Regions from separate parts of the Streptosporangium sp. NPDC002721 genome, predicted to be linked through region 1. Evidence: riboswitches for the same ligand, from Rfam matches in the RefSeq annotation. Region 1 holds a riboswitch; each other region holds the start of a gene.
What was found. A riboswitch is a leader RNA that binds a small molecule or an ion and turns the genes downstream of it on or off. The one in region 1 is predicted to bind cobalamin.
Positions count from the first base shown of each region.

Region 2: linked by a shared signal. The riboswitch ahead of ACFYWM_RS40110 (hypothetical protein) and the one ahead of cobN (cobaltochelatase subunit CobN) in region 1 are both predicted to bind cobalamin.
Region 3: linked by a shared signal. The riboswitch ahead of ACFYWM_RS40080 (hypothetical protein) and the one ahead of cobN (cobaltochelatase subunit CobN) in region 1 are both predicted to bind cobalamin.
Region 4: linked by a shared signal. The riboswitch ahead of metE (5-methyltetrahydropteroyltriglutamate--homocysteine S-methyltransferase) and the one ahead of cobN (cobaltochelatase subunit CobN) in region 1 are both predicted to bind cobalamin.

Region 1 is NZ_JBIAQI010000006.1:133,187-137,557, forward strand. Features, by position in the region: gene cobN (cobaltochelatase subunit CobN) at 1-1,976, opposite strand, end outside; cobalamin riboswitch at 2,144-2,268, opposite strand; gene ACFYWM_RS09825 (precorrin-3B synthase) at 2,341-3,873, shown strand; gene ACFYWM_RS09830 (precorrin-8X methylmutase) at 3,870-4,371, shown strand, end outside.
Region 2 is NZ_JBIAQI010000042.1:6,762-11,132, reverse strand. Features, by position in the region: gene ACFYWM_RS40115 (BTAD domain-containing putative transcriptional regulator) at 1-1,233, opposite strand, end outside; cobalamin riboswitch at 1,632-1,824, shown strand; gene ACFYWM_RS40110 (hypothetical protein) at 1,793-2,104, shown strand; gene ACFYWM_RS40105 (hypothetical protein) at 2,701-3,195, opposite strand; gene ACFYWM_RS40100 (hypothetical protein) at 3,831-4,040, opposite strand; gene ACFYWM_RS40095 (hypothetical protein) at 4,043-4,371, opposite strand, start outside.
Region 3 is NZ_JBIAQI010000042.1:2,348-6,718, reverse strand. Features, by position in the region: gene ACFYWM_RS40095 (hypothetical protein) at 1-6, opposite strand, end outside; gene ACFYWM_RS40090 (hypothetical protein) at 373-1,542, shown strand; gene cutA (divalent-cation tolerance protein CutA) at 1,481-1,798, opposite strand; cobalamin riboswitch at 2,068-2,260, shown strand; gene ACFYWM_RS40080 (hypothetical protein) at 2,370-2,720, shown strand; gene ACFYWM_RS40075 (hypothetical protein) at 3,175-3,966, opposite strand.
Region 4 is NZ_JBIAQI010000046.1:50,920-55,290, forward strand. Features, by position in the region: gene ACFYWM_RS41485 (lytic polysaccharide monooxygenase) at 1-109, opposite strand, end outside; gene metE (5-methyltetrahydropteroyltriglutamate--homocysteine S-methyltransferase) at 324-2,552, opposite strand; cobalamin riboswitch at 2,662-2,854, opposite strand; gene ACFYWM_RS41495 (zinc ribbon domain-containing protein) at 3,089-3,739, shown strand; gene ACFYWM_RS41500 (hypothetical protein) at 4,231-4,371, shown strand, end outside.

The DNA.
Region 1 (4,371 bases):
ATCTGGACGTCCTTGACCTCGCACAGCCAGCCGTCGATGTGCAGCAGGAAGTCGTCGAACTCGGCGTCGTGCGGGCGGTCGGCGACGCCGAGGTCGTGGTCGAGCCTGGCGGCCTGGATCAGCGTCCAGATCTGGGCGCGGATCGCGGGCAGCTTGGCCGGGTCCATCGCCGCGATGGAGGCGTGCTCGTCGAGGAGCTGCTCCAGCCTGGCCATGTCCCCGTAGCTGTCGGCGCGGGCCATCGGCGGGACGAGGTGGTCGACCAGGGTGGCGTGGGCGCGGCGCTTGGCCTGGGTGCCCTCGCCGGGGTCGTTGACGAGGAAGGGGTAGATCAGCGGCAGGTCGCCGAGCGCGGCGTCCGGGCCGCAGGAGGCCGACAGGCCCGCCGACTTGCCGGGCAGCCACTCCAGGTTGCCGTGCTTGCCCACGTGGACCACGGCGTGCGCGCCGAAGCCGTCGGCCAGCCAGCGGTAGGCGGCCAGGTAGTGGTGGCTGGGCGGCAGGTCGGGGTCGTGGTAGATCGCGATGGGGTTCTCGCCGAAGCCGCGCGGCGGCTGCACCATGACCACCACGTTGCCGGAGCGCAGCGCGGCCAGCACGATCTCGCCCTCCGGGTCGCGCGACCTGTCGACGAACAGCTCGCCGGGAGCCGGGCCCCAGTGCTCCTCCATCCGCTCGCGCAGGTCCGCGGGCAGGGTGGCGTACCACTCGGCGTACCGGCTCGCCGCGATGCGCACCGGGTTCCCGGCGAGCTGCTCCTCGGTGAGCCAGTCCTGGTCCTGCCCACCCGCGGCGATCAGCGCGTGGATGAGCGCGTCGCCGTCCTGCCCGGTCACCCCGGGCAGCTCGTCCTCGGCGCCGATGTCGTAGCCGCGCTCGCGCAGCGCGGCCAGCAGCCGTACCAGACTGGCCGGGGTGTCCAGGCCGACGGCGTTGCCGATGCGGGCGTGCTTGGTGGGGTAGGCCGACAGCATCAGCACCAGCCGCCGCTCGGCGGGCGGGATGTGCCGCAGCACGGCGTGCCGCACCGCGATGCCCGCCACCCGCGAGGCCCGCTCGGGGTCGGCCACGTAGACGGTGAGCCCGTCCTCGTCGATCTCCTTGAAGGAGAACGGCACCGTGATGATCCGCCCGTCGAACTCGGGGATCGCGACCTGGGTGGCGGCGTCCAGCGGGGACAGGCCGTCGTCGTTCTCCTCCCAGGAGGCCCGGCTGCTCGTCAGGCACAGGCCCTGCAGGATCGGCACGTCCAGCTCGGCGAGCGCGCCGACGTCCCAGGCCTCGTCGTCCCCGCCCGCCGACGCGGTCGCCGGACGGGTGCCGCCCGCCGCGAGCACGGTCACCACCAGGGCGTCCACCGTACGCAGGACCTCCACCAGGCCGGGCTCGGCGGTGCGCAGGGAGGCGCAGTACACCGGCAGCGCCCGCGCGCCCGCGTCCTCGATCGCCGAGCAGAGCGCCTCGACGAAGGCGGTGTTCCCGGCCACGTGGTGGGCCCGGTAGTAGAGCACCCCGACGACGGGCCCGTCGTCTCCCTCCTGGTCGCGCGCCTCGCGCTCCAGCGTTCCCCACGTGGGGGTGGGCTCGGGCGCGGCGAACCCGTGGCCGGTGAGCAGCAGCGTGTCGGACAGGAAGTGGTGCAGCTCGGTCAGGTTGGCCGGGCCGCCGTGGGCGAGGTAGGCGTGCGCCTCGGCGCAGACCCCGCCGGGCACGGTGGACAGCTCCATCAGCTCGGCGTCGGGCGCCTGCTCGCCACCGAGCACGACGACGGGCCGGGGACCGGCGAGCAGGGCGTCCAGCCCCTCCTCCCAGGCGCGGCGCCCGCCCAGCAGGCGTACCACGACCAGCTCGGCGCCCTCCAGCAGCGGCGGGAGGTCGGCGGCGGTGAGCCTGGCGGGGTTGCCGAGCCGGTAGTCGGCGCCGCTCGCGCGGGCGCTCAGCAGGTCGGTGTCGGAGGTCGAGAGCAGGAGGATCACGCGCCACACTCCAGGAGAGGCAGGGCGGTACGGCCCAGGGGTGCCACTTCGTGGCAGGGGAACGGCGATGCCACGGTGTCCACGGTGTCGCGGGGGAACGGCGAAGAGCGCACGGAGCTTCCTCCCTCGGGGTCCTCGCCCCGGGTCGTCGTCGGCCGCGACGGCTGGAGTCTCCTGGCTCCCGGATCGGTGCTCACCCCGGCCTTCCCGCCCGTCGTCGGACAGTGGCCCGGGTGGGGTTCGCTCCCCGGTTACAGTGGCGGGACCGCGCCGGAATCACACCGGCTTCCTCCCTTTGCCGTCGCCACCGATGACACTACGGCAGTCCGGTTCGTTGCAAGAAACTGGCGTTAACATCCTTCGAGTGTCCATTGCCGACTTTTCCGGACGATCGCGACTCGACGCGTGCCCCGGGGCGCTCCAGGTCCATGCCGCCGCGGACGGCGGCCTGGCCCGCGTCCGCGTGCCCGGAGGTCGCCTCACCCCCTTCCAGCTGCGCGAACTCGCCGAAGCCGCCTCGGCGTACGGCGGCGGCGTCATCGAGCTGACCTCCCGCGCGAACGTCCAGGTGCGCGGCCTCGGCCCGGAGGACCCGGACAGCGGTACGGGCGGCGGTGCGGAGAACGGGTTCGCCGCGCGGATGGCGAGGGCGGGCCTGCTGCCCTCGGCGACACACGAACGGATCCGCAACATCCTCGCCTCCCCGCTGACCGGACTGGACGGACCCACCGGACCGGCCGAACCGACCGGGCCCGCCGCACCGACCGCACCGACCGCACCGGAGTATCCGCGCGGTGGGATCGTCGACGTCACACCGCTGGTCGGCGAGCTGGACCGGCGGCTGTGCTCCCGTCCCGCCCTCGCCGCCCTGCCGGGGCGGTTCATGTTCGCCCTTGACGACGGCCGGGGGGACGTGGCCGGTCTGGGCGCGGACGCGGGAATCCTGCCCACGGGACCGGACGAGGCCGCGCTGATCCTCGCCGGGACCGACACCGGACTGCGCGTCCCGCTCGGCGGAGCCGTGACGGCCCTGCTCGCCGCCGCCGAGGCGTTCCTCGACGAGCTGGCCACCCGGGACGTCACCGCCTGGCGGATCGCCGAACTCCCGGACGGCCCCTCCCTGATCGCCGCCCGGGTGCGAACCGCCCTCGGGATCTCCGGTACGCCTCCATTCACCCCGGTGAGGACGCGGGTCGTGACCCTCTGGCCGGTCGGCGTCATCGGGGGCACCGAAAACAACCTCGGAAACAACCTCGGGAACGCCCCCGGAAACGACCCGAGCAGCGGCATCGGGGACCCGGGCGCGCGGGTCGCGCTCGGGGTGGCGATCCCGCTGGGTCGGCTCACCTCCGAGCTGGCACTGCTGCTCGCGGAGGCCGCCTCGGGCGGGGAGATCCGGCTCACGCCGTGGCGCGGCGTGGTGTTGCCCGGCCTGGACCGTACCGAGGTCGCGGGCACGGCCGCCCGCCTGGAGGCCGCCGGGCTGGTCGTCGACCCCGCGTCGCCGTGGATCGGTGTGACGGCCTGCACCGGCCGTCCCGGCTGCGCCAAGTCCCTGGCCGACGTCCAGGCCGACGCGGCGACCACCATCGGCGTCGCCGTCGGCATGGCGGCCACACCGCCCGGAGACGAGCCATCCGAAAACGAGCTGTCCGGAAGCGAACCGTCCGGGAGCGGGCCGTCCGTGGCCCCGCCGTCCGGGAGCGGGCGGGGCACCGGTACGCTCCCCGTGCACTGGGCGGGCTGCGGCAGGCGCTGCGGCCGTCCGAGGGGGCGGGTCGCGGATGTGGTCGCCACCGGTGACGGCTACCGCCTGGAACTGGACGGCACCGGCCTGACCTGTTCCGGCATCGAGGAGACCGCGGCCGCGCTGGCGGCCGCCAGAGGGGAACTGTGATCGACTACGTCCGCGACGGCGCGGAGATCTACCGCCGCTCCTTCGCCACCATCCGCGCGGAGGCCGAGCTGTCCGGCCTGCCCGCCGACGTCGCCCGGGTCGCGGTCCGCATGATCCACGCCTGTGGAATGGTCGACCTGGTGAGCGATCTGCGCTGGTCACCCGGTGTCGTGGCCTCGGCGCGCGAGGCGCTCCTGGCGGGCGCGCCGGTGCTCTGCGACGCCATGATGGTCGCCTCCGGGGTGACCCGGCGACGCCTCCCCGCGAACAACGAGGTGCTCTGCACCCTCGGTGACCCCCGGGTGCCGGAACTCGCCGCCGAACTGGGCACCACCCGCAGCGCCGCCGCGCTGGAGCTGTGGCGCGACAGGCTCCAGGGTTCGGTGGTCGCGATCGGCAACGCGCCGACCGCGCTGTTCAGGCTGCTGGAGATGGTCGAGGAGGGCGCGGGCCGCCCCGCCGCCGTACTCGGCGTCCCGGTCGGCTTCATCGGTGCCG
Region 2 (4,371 bases), on a different contig from region 1:
GGGTATGCCGGTGGCGCTGATGCCCAGTGCGAACAGGAACCGGCTGAGCACGTCCTCCGGGCGGGCAGGGTCGGCGGAGGCACCGCGCAGGTCCGCGTAGAGCTGGCCGTCGGGGAAGCGGCCCGCGATCCGGTGCGCGACGTGTACGGCGAGCGTGGTCTTGCCCAGGCCCCCCAGGCCCGCGATGCTGGCCATGGCGACGGTGCCCGGCCGCGGCTTGGTGAGGACGTCGGTGAGTTCTGCCACCTCGCCGTCCCTGCCCGTGAAATCCGCGATGTCCGGCGGCAACTCGGCGGGGGTGGGGGCCGCTTGAGGTTCAGGCGTCGAGGCCGTGGCAGGGACGGGACGGTCGGCGGACAGGGCACGCATGTGCTCGCTCGGCTCGACGCCCGGTTCGTCCGACAGGCGCGCAGGAGTGTCACGGTGGGCCGGCCTGTACGGGCCCGGCCCCACAGGGGCGCCCGTGATCGTCGCCATGACGCGAGGAACGAGGTCGAGTGAGGGGTCCTGAGTGAGGATTCTCTGATGCATGTCGCGCAGCTCTTCGGCCGGGTCCAGACCGGTCTCCTCGATCAGGGTCTTGCGGGCACGCGCGTATTCGGCGAGCGCGTCCGCCCGCCGGCCACAGCGGTACAGAGCCAGCATCAGCTGCGCGCGCAGCCGCTCCCGCAGCGGATACTCGTTGGTGAGCGCGGTCAGCTCGCCCAACAGCCCGGCGTGGCGTCCCAGCCTCAGGTCCACGGCGATCCGCGACTGCAAGACCGACAGGCGGACCTCGTCCAGCCGCGTGGCCTCCGCGGCCAGCATCGGGACATCGGTCATGCCGACGAACGCGGGCCCGCGCCAGAGACTCAGCGCCTCGTGCAGGCGGTGAGTCGCTTCCTCCGGTTCACCGGCAGCCTCCACCGCCTGCCCTGAGCCGGCCAGGTTCTCGAACCTCGCCGCATCCAGCTCGTCCCGGACCACCGGCACCAGATAGCCGGAGCCGTGCCGCACGACGCGAGCCGGGTCGCCCAGGTGCCGCCGGAGCCGGTGGACGTAGGTCTGCATGTTCTTGGTGGCGCTCTTCGGAGGGGTGTTCCCCCACAGTGCCGAAGCCAGTTGATCTTCCGAAACAGGATTACCCGCTCGGCACAGCAGAACCGCCAGCAGCACCCGCGCCTTGGGCGTGCCGAGATCGAGCTGCTCACCCTCTTGCCACACCGTCAGCGGACCTAGTATCCCGAACTTCATCGCGCCCCCTTGACTGGAGGCACTGTAAACCTGGACGGCCTGTTCCGGTGATCCACTTGGTGACGAAACGATTGCGAACTCTTCCCGCCCGGGCCGGATTCCAGAGCATGACCAGCCGGCTGCCGAACCGTGTCATGACCCCGTTCCGCCAGGTCTGCCACGTAGGCGGCCCTAAGCAGAGGGGAAGGAAGGTGCGCCAGGGGTGTGCGGCTCTCGACATGACTGATTCCCGTCGGAGACACAACGCTGGTAATCAGGGTGATGGTGGTCGCTTCGGCAGGATGGGGCAGGCCGAGGAGATCGCCTGTGCTGCCGGCTTGTCACTGGCGGGATCCCCGGCCGGCTGGTCGGTCTGCTGGAGGGGGGCGGTGTTTGGCATGTGTTCGTGGTGCGGTTGGTTCTTCCGGTGTCGTTTTCGGTGTCGGGAGTCGTAAGAGGGAACCCGGTGTGAGTCCGGGACTGCCCCGCAGCGGTGAGTGGGAACGAACGCCGTCATCGGCACTGGGTGTGTGTCACCTGGGAAGCGACGGTCAGTAGGGATTGTGTGTGATGCCCGCGTATCGGGGGCCGTCGCGAGTTGAAGCGGGCGACGGAGGATTACTGGGCCGGGCGCGTCGATGCCGCCGGCTTGCAGGAGGCGGCCGCGGGGTTGCGGCAAGGGGTGTGGCGGGAACTGTCGGAGGCGGGGCTGGACGCGGTGCCGTCCGACACGTTTTCCCTGTACGACCACGTTTTGGACACCGTCGCCCTGGTGGGTGCGGTGCCGGAGCGGTTCGCCGGGGTGGCCGATCCGTACTTCGCGATGGCGCGGGGCGCAGAGGGGGTGGCGCCGCTGGAGATGACCAAGTGGTTCGACACCAACTATCACTAGTTCGACCGCAAAGGCAACTATTCGTTGGAGGGCGCTCAGTGTAGCGGCTCATTGAGGTGATCAATACTCTGAGCTGCCAGGACGTCTGGGCAACCGGCCATGTAGGTCCCTGAGTTACATGATCGAGATCGCGTTAGCGGGTCGATCCGCGAGGATTTTCGTTACTTGGTTCAAGGCAGTCCGTCTGCGGCGGCCTGCGCGCGTCGGGCGGTCGCTAGCCGCGCTGCGGCTCTCCGGCCGGGGGCGCGGCCAGCGCCGCTCACGCGCCGGGCCGCCACGACGAACAACGTGAACCGATCGAAGGTCGTCACGGGTACGGTCTGCTGCGAAACGCACCCGCGCAGCCAGCGGAGGCTGGATCACACTTTCAGCGGAGGTGCTCAGGTCCTAAGGTGATCACCGCGCTTCGGGCGGATCAGTGGGATGACAGGGGGGAATCTGATCATCTTGCCCGCCATCGACCCGGACAGGCCCAGTAGACCGGCTTCCCCTACGCGATGGGTCGACAGCGTGCGAGGTGATCAGAAGAACGGTGTTTGATTGGACGCGCCCTTGCAAAAACGTGCTTTTGTCTTAACTTCCATGGAGCAGTGGCGTTATGCTGTGCGAGTTAATGTCAGAATTATATATGTTTGAGTCTTGGCGGGTTCAGTCATTAGAGCCTTTTCTACTTTTGACTCTAGGGGTTCGCCATGCGCCTCGTAATTCTCAAACGAGTCAATTTTTAGAACGGTATTTGCCCACTTTGTCGACTTCATGTGAATCCAGAGGTGGCCGCTACCTGAGGTTTTCCAGCCAATCCCTTGCAGCTGATTGCGCGCCTTATTGCGTGCTGCCTCGTAGTCGACAGCTCCAAGATCAACCAGTAAAAAATCGTCCACCTGGGTAGTGTCTTCCCAGGTGCCACTCGTTGTAGTGTGTGCGATTACCTTGCCGATAGCCCGCACTTCGGCTACAGTGGCTGGGTCTACCTTCAGAGTTGTATGTAATAGGCCGCAACCTGAAATAACAAGTGTCGCGCATAGAATGGTTGTTGTAAATATTCTTAATGTGCTCATGCGCTTCGGTTTGATAGCGTTGATCGTAGCCATAGGGAAATCTCCATTGCCTAGGTGATTACCGTGATCGCACTAGGCTGTAGTCGGATATTTTCGACTGGGCCCAATGGTGTTACATCACCGAGGGTAGCGCCACCTGGAGAACCGTAGTGAACTTCAGTGGTTTTCTGCGAACCGCTTCGTAGGTGTTCGTGCTGACGGTTCAACCTCGATCACACTCTGATTGCTTCGGGATGAAGAGGCCACAGGTTCATCTGCATCATTAGAGCGTCAGTGCTCCGCGCCGTCGTCCGGCGCGGCACGCCCGTCCGCGCCGGACGGACATCGGGGCCGGGCATGCGGCCTGGAGGCCGGTCCCGTCCCGCGCCCGCCCGGTGCGGACGGCCGGACCCCGCCGCACCAGTCCGCCCGCCGTACCGAACACCGCGCCGACCGTGAACGCGCTGCCGCCCGCTCCGACCACCGGCCCAACCGCTACGCGGCCCCTACGGGGTCCTTCGGATCGCGTCGGCCGCTCCGCTCGTATCCATCAGAAACGCCCGAATGGTAGGAGTGACACCTCTGCTGCCCCGCTTCCGATGCGCGGGCCTGACGGCCCTGTGCTTCGGGTCGGGTTGCCACCGGATGACATGGTCACCAACAGCGAGAGTGACCTACCCGAGCCGCCATCACGTGTCCCTGGCCTGCCGTAGCCGGTCCAACGCCTCGTTGACCAGGCGACCGAGGTTTCCCAGCTCGTGCACCATCCGGTGACGTTCCTTGTCCTCCCAAGCCTTGATGGCCGCCCCAAGGTTTCCCGACTTACCGGCACTGATGATGATCTCTTGGCCGTTGACGCGCTTCGTGGCCGCATCGCCCAGGATGACCCAGCCGTACACGGTCACGTCTCCCGAACGGCCAGGATCAGGTCAACGACCTTTTCCGGCTGTTCCTGCCTGACGGTCTGAAGGTCGGCGCCGTTGCGGATGGACACCAGGTAGCAGCCTGAGCGTGGACCCATGGTCACCGTGGCTACGCGCCAGCCCTGCGGACCCTTCACGGTCAACTCCGGCGGGTGTCGCTCCATCCACGACCGAAGCGGAGGCTGGTCGGGCCAGGGCGCCGCCCTGTTGGCGAACAGCCCCAGGCTGATCGTGTGATGGCGGTGAGCACGGATTCCCCGCTCGGTGAGAAGCCGCTGAACCACGGCCAGCGCCTTGTCTTGGCTCT
Region 3 (4,371 bases), on a different contig from region 1:
GTCCATGGGTCGCACCTCCAGTGTGCGATCAAGGAACCCGTACGGCGTGACCGCGCCTGGGGGTTCCGCTTTTTCGCGGTCCTCCCATGACAGCGCCCCACCAGCACGTGGAGATAGGGCGGGACAGGGGAGACCAGGGGAGAGAAGAGGAGTAACAGGCTCAGCTGAAGGGGAATAGGGGAGACTGAGGGAGAGACGCAGACCCCTATCTCCAGAGGTAACGCGATGCGCGACGTTCCAGCTTGGGCGCGACGGCTACGCGCCGAACGGCGTAACTGGCTGTGGACTCAGCGGGAAATGGCCCGAGCGTTGACCGATCTGGCCGACGAACGCACGCGTAGCCGTATGCCGGGACGGGATTCCGTCACCCGCATGATCAAAGACTGGGAAGCGGGCAGGCATAAGCCGAGGGATCCATACCGGCTGCTTTATTGTCGCGCTTTCGACCTGGACGAGAATGAACTGTTCGGCGCGGAAAGCACGTCACGCACTGAGCCGGAGGATGATGTGTTACGCAGAGAATTTCTCGGTGCGTCCGTGGCGACTGTGGGAATTGCCGCTATTCCAGTACCGTTTGAGAGTCTTCCTCAGGGGCGACGTGTCAATGATGAGCTTGTCGTTTCGCTTCGCAAGCGCATCGCACGTCTACGTCGAATCGACGATTATCTAGGTGGCGCCGAAACCTATCCTCTCTATGCTGCCGAGCTTGAGAGAACGAGCACACTCGTCAACGAGGCCAGTTATACGGAGAAGACGGGCAGAGCGCTTCTAAGCGTAGTCAGCGAGCAAGCACAGCAGGCAGGATGGGCTGCCTTCGACGCAGGATGGGCCAAGAGGGCGAGGCAGCTTTTCAAGAAAAGCCTGTCGGCCGCCACCGATGCCGGGGACACCGCCCTTCTTGCCAACTCGCTGGCATTCTTGGCTTATCAGAAAGTGAGTTACGGCTCTCCGGGAATTCGGGAAGCGGATGCTTCGTGCCGGGTTGCGGAGCGAGGGACTCCCCCTGCGGTCAGGGCACTCCTACTGGAGCGGGCGGCATGGGCGTATGCATCTGAAGGGCAGAGATACCAGGTTGAGGTCGAAAGAGCCCTCGAAGAAGCCGGTAGGGCACTTGAGGAGAGCAGTGGCGAGCCGAATCCGGATTGGGCACTCTGGGTTGACCGGCTCGAACTTCAGATCATGACGGGACGGTGCTGGGTCGCGCTGAATCAACCCGTTAAGGCCATTGCCGTTCTTGAGGATGCTCTCTCGAAGTACGAAGACACCCATGCCCGAGACAAGTCCCTATATATGACCTGGCTTTCGGAAGCGTATCTAGACGCCGGGGAGATCGAACGCGCATCCGCCGTTATGAGTCAGTCGTTGAGCCTCTCCGTAGATGTTGCGTCAATTCGCCCGCGTCAGCGCGCCGGCGCCGTTCTTGAGCGACTTGAGGATCACAGGTCGCTGCCATCCGTTACTGAACTCTTCGACCGCATGGCTACGCCGTCGTCTTGCTCAGCCATCCCAAGTACGGAGCCGACCCACCGTCAATCGATGTGAAGGTCACTTCAGGGTTGTTCCACGGATGCTCGGATATCAAATATGCTTCCAATTCCGGGTAGCGCTCCGCAGTTGTCCTCAGGAAGATCTGCCACTCTTCCCCTTCTCCCATTTTTCCCTCATGCCAGAAAACGGACTGCGCAGGCCCGAAGACTTGGCCCGATGCTGCCAATTTCGCGCGGACGGCAGATCTGAGAAGATTCATCGCCGCATCGCGGCTGTCCACTGTGGTCGAAACCTGGAGGTAGTCGGTCATGCGGCCAAGCCTAGGTCACTTCCCCGGATCCGGTACGGAAGAGTGAAGGCGGCTTTTGGGTGACCGGAGTGCGTCCTTATGGGGCACGAAGCACTTCATTTCACGATGACCCGTTCTCTGACGATCTCGCAGGCAGTGGCGACACTTTGCCGAGTCAGCTCAGCCCAGAGGAGGTCGTCGTGTCGGTAACTGCTTCCGGCGTGGGGCCACTCGGACAGGGTGAGCGCGGGCTCTTCGGCAGGAGCGGGTTATGCTCGGGGCGCGGTTGGTTCTTCCGGTGTCGTGTTGGTGTCGGGAGTCGTAAGAGGGAACCCGGTGTGATTCCGGGACTGCCCCGCAGCGGTGAGTGGGAACGAACGCCGTCATCGGCACTGGGTGCGTGTCATCTGGGAAGCGACGGTCAGTAGGAGTTGTGTGTGATGCCCGCGAGTCCGAAGACCTGCCAGCCGCCCGTGTGCCGTCCGGTGCGCGGTGATCCGTGGCCTCGTGGGAGGGCCTGGGATGCGTCTTTCCCGTGCGTTCCTTCCGCGTGGCCGTGGGTCGGCATGGCATGAGCCGAGGGAAGGACGCCATGAGCAAGGTCACCACGACCGTTTTGGGTTATCCCCGTATCGGGGGCCGTCGCGAGTTGAAGCGGGCGACGGAGGATTACTGGGCCGGGCGGGTTGACGCCGCCGGCCTTCAGGAGACGGCGGCCGGTCTGCGGGAGCGGGCGTGGCGGGAGCTGTCGGGGGCGGGGCTGGACGCGGTGCCGTCCAACACCTTCTCGCTGTATGACCACGTGCTGGATGCGATCGCGCTGGTGGGCGCGGTTCCCGAGCGGTTCGCCGGGGCGGCCGATCCGTACTTCGCGATGGCGCGGGGCGCCGAGGGGGTGGCGCCGCTGGAGATGACCAAGTGGTTCGACACCAACTACCACTAGTTCGACCGCAAAGGCAACTATTCGTTGGAGGGCGCTCAGTGTAGCGGCTCATTGAGGTGATCAATACTCTGAGCTGCCAGGACGTCTGGGCAACCGGCCATGTAGGTCCCTGAGTTACATGATCGAGATCGCGTTAGCGGGTCGATCCGCGAGGATTTTCATTACTTGGTTCAAGGCAGTCCGCCTGCGGCGGCCTGCGCGCGTCGGGCGGTCGTTGGCCGCGCTGCGGCTCTTCGGCCGGTCGCGGCCACGCCGCCCACACGCCAGATTCACCGGGCGAACGCCTGAGCCAGGAAAGCCTCTCGGCGAGCGCGGCGATCCCTCCGCAAGGCTGCCGCGCCGCTTCCTGTACTCGGGTCTTAACGGCCCTGCGTTCCGGGTTCTTGCCATCGAATCACCTGAGGCTGTTTCGAGCAGGTTGAGCGGTCACCGCTTGCACTGAACACCGAGGCCGTCAACGGCATCCCGCGTACCATTCCATGGTTTCTGCGAGCCCTTGCCAATGCGTGTATGCCTCCGGATTGAGCACGTCGTCACCCGGGCGCGCCCGGACCAGACCTGCTGGACACTCGAAGCCAAGGTCACGGTAGTCAGGGTCCTTTTTTCGGTGTACCGCCACGCGGAAGACCGTCATCTTCATCACCGCGTCGATGGAGACGCCCAAAGGGCAGGAGCCGTCCACGGCATCCGGGATCCCATCGAGTTCCTGCTGTGAAGGAAGCCGATCCCCCAGATAGCCCATCAGAGAGAGAATCGGGGCGCAGCCAACCCGGTCATCGTCAATGCGGGCGACACGCAGGAGAACAACGTCCCCAGATGGGACCCGGTATGCCAGCACCGCTCCAGGTGTCAGGTCGGTGACGTGGCGCCACGGGCGGCGCAGGCGCCTGCGTTCCGGTTGCGGGCCCGTGAGTTGGGCCTGAACTTTAAGGAGGGCGGCTTGCCGACCAGCTAGGGCCTTGGCCCCCTCATCTGCCCAGCGGGATAGGTCTTCGCCCTGCTCAATAATCGAAAGCGCCCTGTCGCGCACCGTCACGTCCAATCGGCCGATCTTCGACTGCGTGACGGCGAGGGCAAGCCAGACCACCGGGCCCTCGTCGGGATCGGCTAATACTTCGGTGTAGGACTCCAGGATGCGACGCTGGGCGTCCTCGTCGGTTATCCCGTCTTCGATGAGCTCGCGATAGTCGTCACGGACGTCGCAAGCTAAGTCGTCCGAGAACAGGGCAGGACCCCAGGCTCCCATCCGGCGTGTCTCCATTTCTCCGTATAGAAGGTCCAAGGTATCCGGCTCATCGACTGGGAGCGGCAGGCGGTGTCAGGGGGGCAGGACCCAAGGCCGTTACAGCAGTGGAATACAGCAACTCCGCCTTGAGCGATCACACGCCACCGACCCGCATCAACCATTTGACCAGGGCGCCAGCCCATCGGCCTGGGACGTGCCGTTCACTCGTGCGGACGGCCGGACCCCGCCGCCCGCCGTACTGAATATCGCGCCGACCGTGAACGCACTGCCGCCCGCTTCGACCACCGGCCCAACCGCTACGCGGCCCCTACGGGGTCCTTCGGATTGCGCCGGCCGCTCCGCTCGTGCTCATCAGGAACGCTCAAATGGTGGGGAAACACCTCTGCCGCCCCGCTTCCGATGCTC
Region 4 (4,371 bases), on a different contig from region 1:
GGCTCGGCGGCGACGAGATGTAGCCGTGCGCGTTGGCCGGTGACGCGACGAACACGGTCGAGGCGACGGCGATGATCGCCATCGCGAGGAAGGTGACCGTTCTGCGCATATCCTGCTCCTTCGCTGGGGGGTGACTCGAATATAAAAGAAAGTTTCCTAACAGTAAATATTCGAGTCATGAAAGATTCGGGAGCAAGTCAGGCGTGACGACCTCCGGCCGGACCCCGGGAACAACGGGCGTCCGGGCATGACAGGGCGGCGAGAGGGGGTGTGACCCGGACGGGTCACACCCCCTCGGACACGATGACCGCCAGACCTCTAGATCACTGGACCGTTTCCGCCCGGACGCGCAGGGCCGCCTCCACCATGTTCCTGAGGCTGGCCTCCGTCTCCGGATAGCCGCGGGTCTTCAGGCCGCAGTCGGGGTTGACCCAGAGCAGCGCCGGATCCACCGAGGCCACGGCCGTGCGCAGGGCGTCCTCGATCTCACCGGCCGAGGGCACCCTGGGCGAGTGGATGTCCCATACGCCGGGCCCGATGCCGCGCGTGTAGCCGAAGGCGCGCAGGTCGTCCAGGAGTTCCATCCGGGAGCGGGCCGCCTCGACGCTGGTCACGTCGGCGTCCAGGTCGCCGATCGCGCCGATGATCTCCCCGAACTCCGAGTAGCACATGTGGGTGTGGATCTGCGTACTGTCGGCGACCCCGCCGGTGGCGAGCCGGAACGCGGCGACCGCCCACTCCAGGTAGGCCTCGCGGTCGGCCCGCCGCAGCGGCAGCAGCTCGCGCAGCGCGGGCTCGTCGACCTGGATGATCCTGACGCCCGCCGCCTCCAGGTCGCGGGTCTCGTCGCGCAGGGCGAGCGCCACCTGCCTGGCGGTCTCGCCCAGCGGCTGGTCGTCGCGGACGAAGGACCAGGCCAGCATGGTCACCGGGCCGGTCAGCATGCCCTTGACCGGCTTCTTCGTCCGCGACTGCGCGTAGGAGGCCCAGCGCACCGTCATCGGCTCCGGACGGGAGACGTCGCCGAACAGGATCGGCGGGCGGACGTAGCGGCTGCCGTACGACTGCACCCAGCCGTGCTCGGTGGCGGCGTAGCCCTCCAGCGTCTCCGCGAAGTACTGGACCATGTCGTTGCGCTCGGGCTCGCCGTGCACCAGCACGTCCAGGCCGATGTCCTCCTGCAGCGCGATGACGCGGTCGATCTCGGCCTCCATCCTGCGCTCGTACCCGGCCTTGTCGATCTCGCCCGAGCGCATGGCGGCGCGGGCCTGGCGCACCTCGCCGGTCTGCGGGAAGGAGCCGATGGTGGTGGTGGCCAGCGGCGGCAGGCCCAGGTCGGCGTTCTGCACGGCGAGCCGTTCGGCGTGCGGCGCGCGCGGGGTGCCCTCGCCCAGGGCGTCCAGCCTGGCCCGCACCCGGGGGTTGAGGAACCGCTCCGCGACGCTCTCTCCCGCGACGACCTCCTCGCCGTTCAGCGCCCTGCCGATCCGTACGACCTCGGCGACCTTCTGCCTGGCGAAGGCGAGCCGCTCGCGCAGCCGCGGGTCCAGCGAGGTCTCGGCGTCCAGGTCGAGCGGGACGTGCAGCAGCGAGCAGGAGGTGCTCACCACCAGCCGGTCGCTCAGCCCGAGCAGCGCCGCGCAGGTCGACAGCGCCTTCGCGGTGTCGGTACGCCAGACGTTGCGGCCGTCGACGACCCCGGCGACGAGGGTCTTGCCGGGCAGCCCCCCGACGGCGGCCAGCGCCTCCAGGTTGCCGGGTGCCGAGACGAAGTCCAGGCCGACGGCCTCGACCGGGCCGCGGGCCAGGATCTCCAGCGCGGGCCCGATCTCACCGAAGTAGGTGGCCACCAGCAGCCGGGGGCGGCTGCTGAGCTCGCCCAGCCGCGCGTAGGCCCGGCGCAGCGCGGCCAGCTCCTCCTCCGTACGGTCGGCGGCCAGCACCGGCTCGTCCAGCTGCACCTCGGCCACCCCCGCCGCGGCCATCCGTTCCAGCAGCTCGGCGTAGGTCTCCAGCAGGCCGTCCAGCAGCCGCAGCGGCGCGAAGCCGGGCACGGTGGACTTGCCCAGCAGCAGGAACGACAGCGGCCCGACCAGCACCGGCCGGGTCTCGACGCCCAGCCGCCGCGCCTCGGCGTACTCGGCCAGCGGCTTGCTCCAGTCGAGCCGGAACCGGGTGTCGGGTCCCAATTCTGGAACCAGGTAGTGGTAGTTGGTGTCGAACCACTTGGTCATCTCCAGCGGCGCCACCCCCTCGGCGCCCCGCGCCATCGCGAAGTACGGATCGGCCGCCCCGGCGAACCGCTCGGGAACCGCGCCCACCAGCGCGATCGCATCCAGCACGTGGTCATACAGGGAGAAGGTGTTGGACGGCACCGCGTCCAGCCCCGCCCCCGACAGCTCCCGCCACGCCCGCTCCCGCAGACCGGCCGCCGTCTCCTGAAGGCCGGCGGCGTCAACCCGCCCGGCCCAGTAATCCTCCGTCGCCCGCTTCAACTCGCGACGGCCCCCGATACGGGGATACCCCAAAACGGTCGTGGTGACCTTGCTCATGGCGTCCTTCCCTCGGCTCATGCCATGCCGCCCCACGGCCACGCGGAAGGAACGCACGGGAAAGACGCATCCCAGGCCCTCCCACGAGGCCACGGATCACCGCGCACCGGACGGCACACGGGCGGCTGGCAGGTCTTCGGACTCGCGGGCATCACACACAACTCCTACTGACCGTCGCTTCCCAGATGACACGCACCCAGTGCCGATGACGGCGTTCGTTCCCACTCACCGCTGCGGGGCAGTCCCGGAATCACACCGGGTTCCCTCTTACGACTCCCGACACCAACACGACACCGGAAGAACCAACCGCGCAACGAGCATAACCCGCCCCCACCCCCCAGCAGAGCCACCACCCGACTCCCCGGAAAGCACGGATCACCACGAGGTATCAAGACTCCCGGGGCAACGACCGGCAAACGCGCTCAGACCGCACTGGCCAGGTCGCGCATGTGTGGCTACCGGGAGCTGCGGAGTGGCTGGCCGTGCGGGACATCCTCGACAGCCGCAAGGGACACACCGTCAAGCGAGGTGGCGCCGTGGGTGCTCCTCTCCCCCTCGACTACCGGGAGCACCGCTACCTGCTGACCGGTGTGCTGCGCTGCGGTCGTCCCGTCGCGGGCGGGGGCGTGTGCAACGTGCCGCTGAGAACCAAGAAGACGAAGGACGGCAAGCGACACATCTACTTCTGTCCCGGTCAGGACGTGGGCGGCTGCGGTGGAGTCGCGCGGCGCGGGGACCTGGTCGACTTCGCCATCTCGGAACTCGTGCTCGGCCAGATGGAACTCGCCCAGTACACGGACGTGGACGACGCTCCCCTGTGGACGAGGGAGGAAGAACTCACCGACGTAGAGGAGCAACTGGAGGAACTGACCCGGCAGTGGCGGGCACGGAACATCTCCAACAACCTCTACTTCCGCAACGCCGCCGACCTGGAAAGCGACATCGCCCGGCTGCGCGCGGAGAAGAACAAGATCATGGGAAGGGCGGAACGCCAGCGGGCGAGCATGGTCACCGACATCAAGGAGATCCGGCGGCGCTGGTACCTCCCGGAAGCGGAGGGCGGGCTACCGCTGTCCCGGAAGCGGGCGCACGTCCGAGAGATGCTGCACGCGGTGATCGTGCACCCGGCGGGCAAGGGGCGGGCCACCTTCAATCCCGACCTCCTCGAACCGGTGTGGATGGAGTAGACGTCCTGGGACGTCCTCGACCCTCAAGGGAGCTGAGCACCTGACCGACAGGTGACAGCTCCCTTACTTGTTGGCCCTGACGATCAGATGCAGCCGTACGCAGCCGGACGCCACCGGACGACAGGGGACGACTCGGAAGACGTCCCGGCGGAAATTCCCGCACGCATAATTTCCCGGCCACCGTGGCAAAATGACCATAGATAATTTCCCCCGTCTTTCGGGAAGCAGCGAGAGACCAGACGCGACACATTCGAGCGCAGTACGCCACCGGGCACCACGAAGACGAGAGCCGTTCCGCTGGGGGGACCCGGCCAGCGGCAGGCCAGCACTACAGGCAGCGCTCACTGGTTCACCGTCGCGCGACCTCGACACTCCATCAATCTCGCTGACGAGTGCCGTTCCTCCGCAGTCATGTCTTTTCCGCATGCCTGCCGATGGCACCTGCCTTTTCCCGAAATGGCGTGGGAACTCCGCAGAGAGAAAGGAGTCCTTTGGTACCTCCCGAACTGGTACCGCACGCCGCGCTTGTACGGGAGTGGTCCAAGCGCAAGATCGCCGAGTCGCCTCGGTGGTCACCCGAGAAATGGCGGCGCATCGCCGCCATCCACGGCATCGAGCTGGCCGACGGGCCG